DNA from 3 places in the Marinobacter sp. 3-2 genome. Region 1 is predicted to be linked to each of the others. Evidence: predicted binding sites of a transcription regulator. Region 1 holds the regulator's gene; each other region holds the start of a gene.

The links. The regulator sigma-54, encoded in region 1, starts transcription at its own class of promoters, with help from an activator protein. The targets are predictions, from matches to a motif close to ANTGGCATNNANNTTGCTNT.
Region 2: the regulator sigma-54 is predicted to act here: its motif matches at 1,576-1,595, upstream of EDB94_RS08315 (ammonium transporter).
Region 3: the regulator sigma-54 is predicted to act here: its motif matches at 2,763-2,782, upstream of glnA (glutamate--ammonia ligase).

Annotation. Positions count from the first base shown of each region.
Region 1 is NZ_RJUQ01000011.1:500,848-505,122, reverse strand. Features, by position in the region: gene ptsN (PTS IIA-like nitrogen regulatory protein PtsN) at 1-161, opposite strand, end outside; gene hpf (ribosome hibernation promoting factor) at 249-557, opposite strand; gene EDB94_RS04110 (RNA polymerase factor sigma-54) at 658-2,178, opposite strand; gene lptB (LPS export ABC transporter ATP-binding protein) at 2,336-3,061, opposite strand; gene lptA (lipopolysaccharide transport periplasmic protein LptA) at 3,039-3,605, opposite strand; gene lptC (LPS export ABC transporter periplasmic protein LptC) at 3,589-4,173, opposite strand; gene EDB94_RS04090 (HAD family hydrolase) at 4,170-4,275, opposite strand, start outside.
Region 2 is NZ_RJUQ01000013.1:184,838-189,112, forward strand. Features, by position in the region: gene pomA (flagellar motor protein PomA) at 1-525, shown strand, start outside; gene EDB94_RS08310 (flagellar motor protein MotB) at 528-1,451, shown strand; gene EDB94_RS08315 (ammonium transporter) at 1,674-2,882, shown strand; gene EDB94_RS08320 (lipocalin-like domain-containing protein) at 2,901-3,980, opposite strand; gene EDB94_RS08325 (FtsX-like permease family protein) at 3,977-4,275, opposite strand, start outside.
Region 3 is NZ_RJUQ01000019.1:122,809-127,083, reverse strand. Features, by position in the region: gene glnL (nitrogen regulation protein NR(II)) at 1-253, opposite strand, end outside; gene EDB94_RS19305 (DUF4124 domain-containing protein) at 508-1,032, opposite strand; gene glnA (glutamate--ammonia ligase) at 1,206-2,609, opposite strand; gene typA (translational GTPase TypA) at 3,170-4,275, shown strand, end outside.

The DNA.
Region 1 (4,275 bases):
ATCAGGTTGTTGAAGAGCTGGGTCTCGCTGAGCGTGTTGTCCTGATGGTTTATTTGCTCGGCAATAAACTCCAGGGCCCGTTTCTTGCTGGACGCAGCTACCCTGCAGAGGGTGAGCTCCGGCGCAAGAATGTTGTCTATGGTCAGGGATGTGTCGCTCATGGATCGACTGCATTTCCGTTAAAAAAAAGGCTGCGACACGTTACTCATGTCGCAGCTCGATTAGATGAAGTGCATGAAAACAGCGCGTTAGCGAGAGCCGTTTCCGTGCATCCGTTCTACATTCTTTTCCTTGTGCTTGAGGATCTGACGGTCGAGCTTGTCGATAAGGGCATCAATGGCCGCGTACATATCCTCGTTTTCTGCCTTTGCGTGAATCTCACCACCTACCACGTGCAATGTGGCTTCCGCAATCTGGCGCACCTTTTCCACTTCCAGGGTCACCTGGCAGTTACTGATGTGGTCAAAGTGACGCTCGAGCTTCTCGAACTTCTCTGAAACGTAATCCTTCAGTGCGGGAGTCAGTTCTACGTGATGGCCTGAAATGTTGAGTTGCATAGGCGTCTCCTGTTGTCATCATGCCGGCTCCCGGGAGCCGGTCTGGGTGCTGGCGCATTGTGCGCCGGCGAATACGGTGTTGCATCCCGTCCCGGGGTATTCAGACCAGCCGCTTGCGTTCGTTGGACGGCGGAATGTGCATGGCCTCCCGGTACTTGGCAACGGTGCGTCGCGCAACCTTGATACCCTGTTCCCCTAGCATGGCTGCAATTTTACTGTCGCTCAACGGCTTTTTGGGTGTTTCGGCGGCAATCAGCTTCTTGATCATCGCGCGTATGGCCGTGGAAGAGCACTCTCCGCCCTCATCAGTGCTGACATGGCTGGAGAAGAAATATTTCAGTTCGAAAATACCCCTGGGGGTATGCATGTATTTCTGGGTGGTTACCCGTGAAATCGTTGATTCATGCATTTCCACCGCCTGGGCAATGTCCGAGAGAATCAACGGCTTCATTGCTTCCTCGCCGTAATCCAGGAAACCCTGCTGGTGCTCGACAATACGGGTCGCTACTTTCAGCAGGGTCTCATTGCGGCTCTGCAGGCTCTTGATAAACCACTTCGCCTCCTGCAACTGATCGCGGAGGTAGGTGTTGTCTGCACTGCTGTCTGCACGCCTTATAAGTGAAGCATAGCTGGCATTTACCCGGATGCGCGGTGCAATTTCCGGATTCAGCTCAACACGCCAGCGGCCATTGTGCTTGCGAACGATGACATCCGGAATCACGTAGTCGGGCTCGGCGCGATCAATCACGTCGCCCGGGCGCGGATTGAGGCCGGTAATCAACGCCAGGACTTCCCTGAGCTGATCTTCTTTCAGGCGGCTGCGACGCAACAGCTGGGCGTAGTCCCGGTTGCCCAGCAGGTTGATGTAGTGGGTGATCACCAGGCGTGCCTGGGCGAGCCAGGGTGTTTCCGGGGGTAGTTGATTAAGCTGGATCAGCAGGCATTCCTGCAAATCCCGGGCAAACACGCCAGGGGGATCGAAGTGCTGGAGGCGATGCAGGACGGCTTCCACTTCATCCAGTTCAAGGGGGTCTTCTTCGTTCTCGTCCAGCAGCCCGGCGTGGATTTCTTCCAGAGGGCTGGTGAGATAGCCCCGCTCGTCCACGGCGTCCATCAGGGCGTGGGCAATGGCCTGGTCCCGCTCACTCAGGGGAGTCAGGTTGAGCTGCCATTCCAGGTGATCCTGAAGGGTCTCGGTGGGCGAGTTGCGGGTCTCGAAATCGTGATCGTTTTCATCGTCGTTGCGGGCTGCCGGGGCAGGGGCGGACTGGTAGATGTCATCCCAGGCCGTGTCGACCGGCAGGTCGTCCGGAATGTTATCCGGAATCTCGTTTTCCGACGACCAGTCCGGGCCGTTCTCGGATTCGTCCCAGTCGCTGGACGGTTCCGGCGTGGTCTCGGCAGCAGACTCGGCCGCATTGGCCTCGCGCTCGTCACTCTCGGTGGACGTGTCGGTCTGATCGTCGTCCTCGGATGTCTCCAGCATGGGGTTGGATTCCAGTGCCTGCTGGATTTCCTGTTGGAGGTCGAGGGTAGATAGCTGGAGAAGCCGGATCGCCTGTTGCAGCTGGGGTGTCATGGTCAGGCTCTGACCCAGCTTTAACTGTAAGGAGGCTTTCATAACCATGGTTCAGGATCCGTCACTCATCAGCGCTTTGTGTCATAGGTCTTGAAAAAATCTTTATATGCCGGTTACTTGCCGCGGTTTTTCTTTACCCTAGCAAGTTCTTTGCCGAGTTTACTTGCTACAGATCATCAAAACAATGAGCCATTCACTGTCACAGCCTGAATTCGTCCCCGAGGTAGACTTCCTTGACCTGTTGATTGGCCAGGATCGCATCAGCATTGCCGGAGGCGATGATGTGCCCGCCGGAAACAATGTACGCGTTCTCGCAGATATCGAGAGTCTCGCGCACGTTATGGTCGGTGATCAGCACGCCAATCCCTTTGTCCCGCAGATGCCGGATAATGTGTTTGATGTCGCTGACGGATATAGGGTCAACACCGGCGAAGGGCTCATCCAGCAGGATGAAAGCCGGCTCCATGGCCAGGGCCCGGGCAATTTCCACCCGTCGCCGCTCACCACCGGACAGGGCCATACCAACGCTGTCCCGGATATGGGTGATGTGGAATTCCTCCAGCAGCTCCTCGAGCTTTTTCTGCCGGTCTGCCTTGCTCAGGCCCTGCCGCGTCTCAAGGATCGCCATGATGTTGTCGCGCACAGACAGTTTGCGGAAAACCGAGGCTTCCTGTGGCAGGTAGCCGATGCCCTGACGGGCCCGACCGTGCATCGGCAGCGGCGTAATATCCCGGCTGTCGATGGTAATCCGCCCGTGATCGGCAGGAACCAGCCCCACGATCATGTAGAAACAGGTGGTTTTCCCGGCGCCGTTGGGGCCTAGCAGTCCGACAATTTCCCCGCTTCGGATTTCCAGGGACACATCGATAACCACTTTTTTCTGCTTGTAACTCTTTGCCAGGTTACTGGCTCTCAGAACTGCCATCGGTTTCCTGTTTGTCAGTGCGTCTGTCGGCGCTTCGCGGCTGGATCACCATTTCTACCCGGCCAGTGCCATCGCCGGTCTCGGCGCCGCCTTCTGCGGTTACAACGCGGCCAGCGGTATCATAGTGAATCACGTCGCCGCGGAACAGGTTGCCATTCTGCTCAATCACCGCTTCCCGTTCAAAGGTCAGCTGGCTGTCGGTGGCGGACCAGGTAATATTCAGGGCGCGGGCGTCGGTTTCACCTTCACCTTCGCGCGCCGGCTGCCTGTATCTTGCGGGGGTTCCCGAGGCCTCGATGCGGCTCAGGCCGTTCTCTGTACGGTACAGGACCACACGCTCCGCGTTCAGGCGGGTATTGCCTTGTTCAAGTTCCACATCGCCGGTGTAAGTGGCAATGCCCTGGCCATCGTCCAGGCGGGCGTTGTCGGCGGTAACCTTGATGGGGATGTCGGAATCAAGGTCGAAAGCCGCCACCGGGCCAGCCATTGCGACTGTCAGCAGGGCGGCCAGCAGGCTCCGGTATCGGTTAGTTTCCGGTTTCATAGCGTCCTTCCACCTGGGAGTTCAGTTCCAGAATCCGCTCGTCAATCCACGCTTTCATGCCCGTGGCCCGGGTTATGCCGGTAACGTCGCGTATTTCTACGGGTGCGTCTGTATATACCATGCCCCGGTCATTATCCAGCGTCAGTGTTGATGTTGTCAGAGTGGCGTTCCGTTCACCAATACTGCGCTGAATCCGGACATTGTCAGTGAGATAGACCAGGTTCTGGTTCTGCAGCAGGCTGCCATTCTCGGCTTCAACAATCCAGGGCAGAACATTGTCGCCGCCATACAGTTCGGCACGGGGAGACTCCATGGTGGCCAGGTTACCTTCTTCAAACTGCTCAATGCGGGGGCTGGAGAACCGGATTTTCAGCTTGCCCGATTCGTCGAATGACGTGTAATTGCCATTGACCACAAAGCCGTCCGGTTCGGCATCGCCCCGTAGCGCGGCTGCCTCATCATCAATGACCGGCGGTTCATCGCTTTGCCAGAGCAAAAAGACCGCGGCCACCACAGTGCCAGCCAGCGCCAGTGTTCGCAGCCAGGGCCGGTCCGGGAGCCAGTTCACGCCTCTAGCTCCAGGTAGGGTGCAAGCGCAGCATCAAGCTTGCCATGGGCGGTCAGCAGCAGGTCGCAGGCTTCGCGCACCGCGCCCTCGCCACCCCGGGTT
Region 2 (4,275 bases), on a different contig from region 1:
ATTGCCAATGTGGCCCGTAAAGAAGGGGTTCTGGGGCTGGAAGACAGAGAGATCAGCAGCCCGTTCCTTGGCCAGGGTATCCAGATGCTGGTGGACGGGCAGGACGGGAAAACCATCAAGGAGCTTCTGAACAAGGAGCGCCTGATGACTCTCGACCACAACCGCTCCGGCGCCAAGGTCTTCACGGCCATGGCGGACGTGGCGCCGGCCATGGGCATGATCGGCACGCTGATAGGTCTGGTTCAGATGCTGTCGAACATGGAAGACCCGAAATCCATCGGCCCGGCCATGGCCGTTGCCCTGCTGACCACGCTTTATGGCGCCATGATTGCCACCATGATTGCCACCCCGATTGCCGACAAGCTCTCTCTGCGCATGACCGAGGAAGCGCGCATGCAGTCGCTTTATATTGATGCCCTGGTTGCCATCCAGGAGGGTACCAACCCGCGCATCATCGAGCAGATGCTCTCCAGCTACCTGCCGCCCAAGGAACGTGAAAAAGTGGCTGAACCGGAAGGCGCGTAATCATGGACGAGTTGCCAGAAGAGGAAAAACCGGGAATTCCCGCCTGGGTTGTCACCTTCGCCGATCTCATGTCCCTGCTGATGTGCTTCTTTGTTCTGCTGCTGTCCTTTTCAGAGATCGACGCCCAGAAGTTCAAGCAGATTGCCGGTGAACTCTCCAAAGCCTTTGGCGTCCAGCGGGATGTGCCGGCTCTGGAGATCCCGAAGGGTACCAGCCCCATTTTTGACAAGTTTTCCCCGGCGCCGCCAGAGCCCACCGTGGTCAACGAAGTCAAACAGACCACCACGGACGAAGCGCCGGAGCTCCAGACCCTGAAAAGCCCCACCGACATGGCCGTTGAAGCCGCCATGGAGGAACAGTTGCAGGAAACCATGGACGATATCCTGAAAGTCCTGGAGCCGGCGATCGCGGATGGGCGCATCAATGTGAGCGAGGATCAGCGGCGAATCGTGATTCGGGTTGAGGAAAAAGGTTCTTTCCCTTCCGGCTCGGCTCAGCTGACCTGGGAATTCGAGGGCCTGCTGCTGGATATGGCGGAGGTGATTGAAGGCATTCCCGGTGACCTGACGATCGAGGGGCACACCGACAACGTGCCTATCCGGACCGACCGTTTTTACAGTAACTGGGACCTCTCCGCCGCCCGTTCAGCCGCCGTTGCCAACGTTCTGGTTGCCCGGGACCAGGTGGAACCCACCCGTCTGTCCGTCACCGGTCTGGCGGATACCGAGCCGCGGGTACCCAATACCTCTGCAGAGAACCGCGCCAAGAACCGGCGCGTGGAAATCATCATTGATCTCTCCGGCCCGATGCAGGAACAGGAAGTACGCCTTCGGGAACTGATCCAGTCCGAATCGGATGATGCCGAATCCAGCCTCGGGATCGAATCCGAATCCGACAGCTCGACACCAAACGAAATCAGTTGGTAAGCGCACTCTATTTTGGTGCGCTACACGCTAAAACGCACAGCATTAGTGCACTATTAGAGTTAAAATAGTACCTCACATTTCTGAAAGCCCCCTCAACTGCCCTTCAGCTCTTGATATGCCTTGTTTTGGAACAGCTCTTGCTTCAGCTGCACCTCAACAATGCACAAGCCAACGTAAACGGTCCGATAGAGGCCGGACACACAACATCAGGAGCGAAAACCCGTGGACATCACGAGTGCAGTACATACCCTGACCGAAAGCGCCAACACGCTGTTCATCCTTATCGGCGCCATTATGGTGCTGGCCATGCATGCCGGCTTTGCCTTCCTGGAAGTGGGCACGGTTCGCCACAAGAACCAGGTCAATGCCCTCGTCAAGATCATGACCGACTTCGGCATCTCCGCCGTGGCCTACTTCTTTATCGGCTATTACATCGCCTACGGCAGCCATTTCATGAGCGGCGCCGCCGAGCTCACTGCTGCCAACGGCTATGATCTGGTGAAGTTTTTCTTCCTGATGACGTTCGCCGCGGCCATTCCCGCCATCGTGTCCGGCGGTATTGCCGAACGCGCCAAGTTCTACCCGATGCTGATTGCCTCAGGCCTGATTGTTGCCTTTATCTATCCCTTCTTTGAGGGGCTGATCTGGAACGGCAACTATGGTTTCCAGGGCTGGTTGGAGAACCAGTTTGGTGCATCCTTCCACGACTTTGCCGGCTCCGTTGTAGTGCACGCGGTGGGCGGCTGGATCGCCCTGGCGGCCGTACTGGTTCTGGGTGCACGAAATGGGCGCTACCGCAACGGCAAGGTGGTGGCCTTTGCTCCCTCCAACATACCCTTCCTCGCCCTGGGCGCCTGGATTCTGACCGTCGGCTGGTTTGGCTTCAACGTCATGTCGGCCCAGACCCTGGACGGCATCAGCGGCCTGGTGGCCGTGAACAGCCTGATGGCCATGGTCGGCGGCATCCTCGTCTCCATGCTGCTGGGCCGCAAGGACCCGGGCTTTATCCACAACGGCCCGCTAGCGGGACTGGTGGCGGTATGTGCCGGCTCTGACCTGATGCATCCGGTAGGCGCTCTCGTGACTGGCGGCGTAGCAGGCGCCATCTTCGTATACCTGTTTGAATGGGCGCAAGCCAAGATCGAACGGCTGGACGATGTTCTGGGTGTCTGGCCTCTGCACGGTGTCTGTGGTGTCTGGGGCGCGATTGCCTGCGGCATTTTCGGCCAGGAAGCGCTGGGAGGCCTTGGCGGCGTCAGCCTGATGTCGCAGATCATCGGCTCAGTAGCCGGCGTGGTTGTGGCCTTTGTCGGCGGCCTGATTGTCTATGGCGCAATCAACGCCATCTCCGGCCTGCGCCTGACCGAAGAGGAAGAATTCAACGGAGCGGACCTGAGCATCCACCGGATTGGGGCGACCGCGGTCGAGTAACACCGGTTACGGTGCAGTTCACTCGCCGTATCCGGTCAGCTCCATGTAGCCCACGCCACCATGGCTGCCGGATACCGACACCGGGCTCTCCCAGTACGGGTAGAGCCCGGTGTTTCGATAGTCCCCCGCTGGCGCAGCCACCTCCAGGTTCAGGCCAAAGTCTGGCACTTCCAGACGCCATGCACGGGGATAGCCGTCGCCCTGGGTTAATGGCCTAAGGCTGAGCTGATCGGCGCCAAGGGCGATGGGCTCGCCATCAGCCGGAATCCAGGTTCCGGCACGAAAGCCACCGTCTTCTTCCCTGAGCTGGAAAGCCATCAGTTTGTCGCCCGACTCCAGGTGCAGCGCAAACCAGTCCCAGCCCTGCTGGCCGGATTTCAGAAACTGGCTGCTCCACTCCCGGTCAAACCAACCCTTCCCACTGACGTCCAACGTCTGATCGCCCAGGGTGACCCTGCCGTCGATCTGAAGGTCCACCAGACTGAAATACATGGAACCCTCGCCATCGGCGGATTTGGCGCTGAAACCCTGATCGCCGTGAGCTACCGGCTTTCCGGTGATGCTCAGGGTCAAATCGTAGGACCAGCCATCCGCCGCGACCTGCAACCGCCATGAACCATGCGCGGGTTCAGCCTCAAGCTGCCAGTCGTCCAGCCACACGGCGATCGGCTCCGCCCTCGCTCCGGCGTGGCCAACGTCGCCCCGGGCCAGCTTCTCTGCGAAGTAGTGCCGGGTATCAAAGCTTACTGCCGCGTGAGCCATCCAGGCGGCTTCCAAAGGCCAGTTATTTGCATCCGGAGGCTCAGCGTCTGCCGGCCTCGGCTCGATTGCCTGGCGGAACTGGGTCCATTGCAGGCCAAGGGGCTCGCCATCCTGAGTCTTCAAATTGGCGGTCAGGTACCACCATTCGATCCTGTGCTGCGGGTGGGGGCCATAATCCTCGGGAAACGACAGCCGCTCTCCCGGGCCAGGCTGCAGAAAGGGCACACCGGATTCGTTATCCGCGATGCCGGCCAGTCCGGCAAAGCCTGACTCTTGCTGTGGCTCCAAACAGCCGGCCAGAACCACGGCGAACCAGAGGAAGATCCAGCGCCTCATCGCTCACCTCCTGCCAGGGCATTGGCGTTTACGGGTGCGACCGTCGGCGATTTCAACTGGCGGCTCATCAGTAAGGCGATGCTGAGACCGATCAGCATGCTGAGCACACCAAGCTCCAGCCAGAACCCCGGATAGACGGCCATGGGCAGGGACCAGCCAAACGCGATGGGATTGATCCGATGCACCAGCACCCAGGTCAACCAGACACCCAATGGCAGGGCCAGCAGGGCAATGGCACCGGTCAACGACGTTGACAACCGGACCAGTTGGGCCGACGCCTGCCTTCGTGACAGCC
Region 3 (4,275 bases), on a different contig from region 1:
ACTCAGCTTCTCTACGAGTGTAGGATTGCCCATTCCGAACGGCGGCGAAAAGGGTTTTCAGGGCGTCTTCGGATTCGACCAGAATATCCTGGAAAGGTTGGCCCTGGCTGCGGGTCATGCTGGTTTCAAACAGGCTTTCTGCGGCCGGGTTGAGGTACTGGATAGCCAGGCTATCCTCGAGCACCAGAACAGCCGTGGTGAGGCTGTCGAGAATGCTCTTGTATCCCGTTGGATGGGCCGAGGGCAGTGCCATGCGTGAATCCCGTTGGTTCGACATAAAGTGACTTCCGGAGTTTTGCAAAAAGCGAACCACTTTGAGCCAGGTTCACAAATGAGTGGGCAAAGTGCGGGCAGAGGGGCTTATTGGCGCTGAAAAGTGCCGTAAGCTGGTGCAAATCGGGAGCATGCCTCTGAACAGCCCGGTATATTCGCCCCGTTGCTGATCAGAGTATGGCTTTTTTATGGTGCGCGCGCACCACAATAGTGCGCGCAGCCGGGGTGGCAGGGTCAGTTCAAAGCGGAAGGGCGGTGAACAGTAAATGTGATTGGAGAACCGGTTTTCACCTGAACCCCGTTTTCATCCACGATGTGTGCGCGAGCTTCATGGGTTCCACGGAACACGTTGTTGACGGTAATTGAGCCGGAGGAGCTCTGACCGACAGGCTGGCCGTCGAGGGTCACCTCGTATTTGTGGCCTGGCTGCAGGCCAGGGGTGCTGCGAACCTCGAACTGAACATCGCCGCTGCCGCTGTGGAACGCCTGGTTGTTATCCGGATAGGCGAAAGAAACGCTTTCGTAGGCAGCGCCTTCCCGCTGAACTTCTTCCCGGAGTTTGTCGGTTTCCTGGACCACCTCTGGCTTGGGCAGGGTGATTGTGGTGACCGGCTTGACCTCTACCGTTTCAGAGCCTTCGCTGGGCTCGTCAGAGTAGGTCACGTTGCCGTAGGAATCGACATTGCGGTAAACCTCGGCAAAGACCGGAGTTACCAGAAAAAACAGAAGGCCGGCACACAATCCAGACTTTGGATTCATAAGCTCACCTGTTATTGGGTTTCCCCGATTATCGGCGGGGCCCGGGGCGTTTTCAACGCCTGTCGCCCGGATGTTGGTTACATATCGTTAAGGGCTGCAGGCACTGTGCTTTCGCTCACAAAAAAGCCCCGCACGGGGCGGGGCTTGTCTGCTGGACCTCTGGGAAGAGGTTATTAGCAGGAGTAGTACAGATCGAACTCGATCGGGTGGGTCGTCATGTTCAGCTTCTCGACTTCACCACGCTTCAGGCCAACGTAGCCTGCGATCATGTCTTCGGTGAATACGCCGCCGCGAGTCAGGAACTCATGGTCTGCTTCCAGGCAGTCCAGAGCTTCGGACAGAGTCTCGGCAACCGTCGGGATGCTCAGGGCCTCTTCCTTCGGCAGGTCGTACAGATCCTTGTCCATGGCGTCGCCAGGGTGGATCTTGTTCTGGATGCCGTCCAGGCCGGCCATCATCAGTGCTGCGAAGGCCAGGTACGGGTTGGCAGACGGGTCAGGGAAGCGAACTTCGATACGACGCGCCTTCGGGCTGTTCACGTACGGGATCCGGATAGACGCTGAGCGGTTACGGGCAGAGTAGGCCAGCATAACCGGCGCTTCGAAGCCCGGAACCAGCCGCTTGTATGAGTTGGTGGAGCTGTTGGTGAAGGCGTTGATGGCCTTGGCGTGCTTGATAACACCACCAATGTAGTACAGAGCGGTTTCGCTCAGGCCGGCATAGCTGTCGCCAGCGAACAGGTTCTTGCCGTCTTTGCTCAGAGACATGTGAACGTGCATACCGGAACCGTTGTCACCGACAACCGGCTTGGGCATAAAGGTCGCTGTCTTGCCATAGGCATGCGCTACGTTGTGTACGCAGTACTTGAGGATCTGAACTTCGTCAGCCTTTTTGGTCAGCGTGTTGGCGCCAACACCGATTTCACACTGGCCGGCGGTGCCGACTTCGTGGTGGTGTACTTCGATGTCCAGGCCCATGGATTCCATGGCGGCACACATGGCGCCACGCAGGTCGTGCAGGCTATCAACCGGGGGAACCGGGAAGTAGCCGCCTTTCACGCCCGGGCGGTGACCGATGTTGTTGCGGTCGAAATCTTCGCCGGAAACCCAGGCAGCTTCTTCAGAGTGGATGTGGTACATCGCGCCCTGCATGTCTACGTTCCATTTTACGGAGTCAAACACGAAGAATTCCGGCTCCGGGCCGAACAGGGCGCCGTCGGCGATGCCGGTGGACTTGAGGTATTCTTCTGCACGACGGGCAACAGAGCGCGGGTCACGCTCGTAACCCTGCATGGTAGAAGGCTCTACGATGTTGCAGGTGATGTTCACGGTGGTTTCTTCGGTGAACGGATCGAGTACAGAGGTCTCGTCGTCCGGCATCAGAATCATGTCGGATTCGTTGATGCCTTTCCAGCCCGCGATGGAGGAGCCGTCAAACATTTTGCCGTCTGCGAAAAAGTCTTCATCTACTTCGGTGGCAGGCAGTGTTACGTGCTGCTCTTTACCGCGGCTGTCAGTGAAGCGCAGGTCAACCCATTTGACTTCGTGTTCTTTGATCAAATCAACTGTCTTGGACATTGTGCATGCTCCGTAAGTTATACCGCACAGGCGGCTGTATTCATGTTCGTGGCGCCGGATCGCCCGGGCTAACGGGTTCCGATCTGTTTCTCAGGTTCGCGCAGCTTAGCAAATGCTGTTGCGTCTTACCTGTAAATTTCGGCTGATTTCGATAAAGCAAGGCGCTTGCCAATTTTTAGGGCATGCTCCAGAACAGCGCAACTGCAAGGGTTTGGGGCATATTGGGAGGAAAATGCTCGCCCTATGGCGAAAACCTGCACTCAAATGGTGCACCTTGTTGGTGCGTTTATTGGGTTTTTGCCCTGATCAGGTGCATCCGTTCCGAATATAGAATAGGCGTTTTTCTTCATATTAACGACACCGACTTTTCGCTATACTGCGCGCCGCTTCATTTTTTACCCTGTCATTTCCTGATCATGGATCGGAAAGCACCATGCAGGGTGCCGGGCAGCCAGCTCCGGTGAATGAGTTCATTTTACGGATTTGAGACGGCATGTGCTGGGATTCCCCCTGCGATCGACCTTCTCAGGTCATTGAGTGCATGCCGCAGGAATATTTTTGTGATTGAAAAACTTCGTAATATCGCCATCATCGCCCACGTTGACCATGGTAAGACTACCCTCGTAGACCAGCTCTTGCGCCAATCCGGCACCCTGGATCGGAAGGAGCTCGATAGCGAGCGGGTCATGGATTCCAACGATCAGGAAAAGGAACGGGGCATTACCATTCTGGCGAAAAACACCGCCCTGAAATGGAATGGCTACGACATTAACATTGTCGACACCCCGGGCCACGCTGATTTTGGTGGTGAAGTTGAGCGTGTCATGAGTATGGTGGACTGTGTGCTGCTGGTGGTCGACTCCATCGACGGCCCCATGCCTCAGACCCGTTTCGTTACCCAGAAAGCATTTGCCGCGGGGCTTCGCCCGATTGTGGTGGTAAACAAGATTGACCGCCCGGGTGCGCGCCCGGATTGGGTGGTGGATCAGGTGTTCGACCTGTTCGACAACCTCGGTGCCACCGATGAGCAGCTGGACTTTCCGATTGTGTTTGCCAGTGCGTTGAACGGCATTGCCGGAATGGATCACGAGAATCTGGATGACAACATGGATGCCGTGTTCCAGGCGATCGTTGATCACGTACCTGCTCCGAATGTTGATCCGGACGGCCCGTTCCAGATGCAGATCTCCCAGTTGGACTACAACAGCTTTCTGGGTGTCATCGGCATTGGCCGCATCATGCGCGGCAAGGTGAAGACCAATTCGCCGGTGACCGCCATCGGCGCCAACGGCAAGAAGCGTAACGGTCGTATTCTGAAGATTATGGGCCACTCCGGTCTTCAGCGTGTTGAAGTCGACGAAGCCCAGGCTGGCGATATTGTCTGTGTCAGCGGCATGGACGAGCTGTTCATCTCCGACACCCTCTGTGACCAGGCCAACGTTGAAGCGCTTCCGCCGCTGACCGTGGATCAGCCGACAGTATCCATGACGTTCCAGGTGAACGATTCGCCCTTCGCCGGAAAGGAAGGCAAATACGTTACCAGCCGGAATATCAAGGAACGTCTGGAAAAGGAGTTGCTGCATAACGTTGCGCTGCGCGTTGAAGAAGGCGATTCGGCTGACAAGTTCAAGGTGTCCGGTCGTGGGGAGCTGCACCTGTCAGTGCT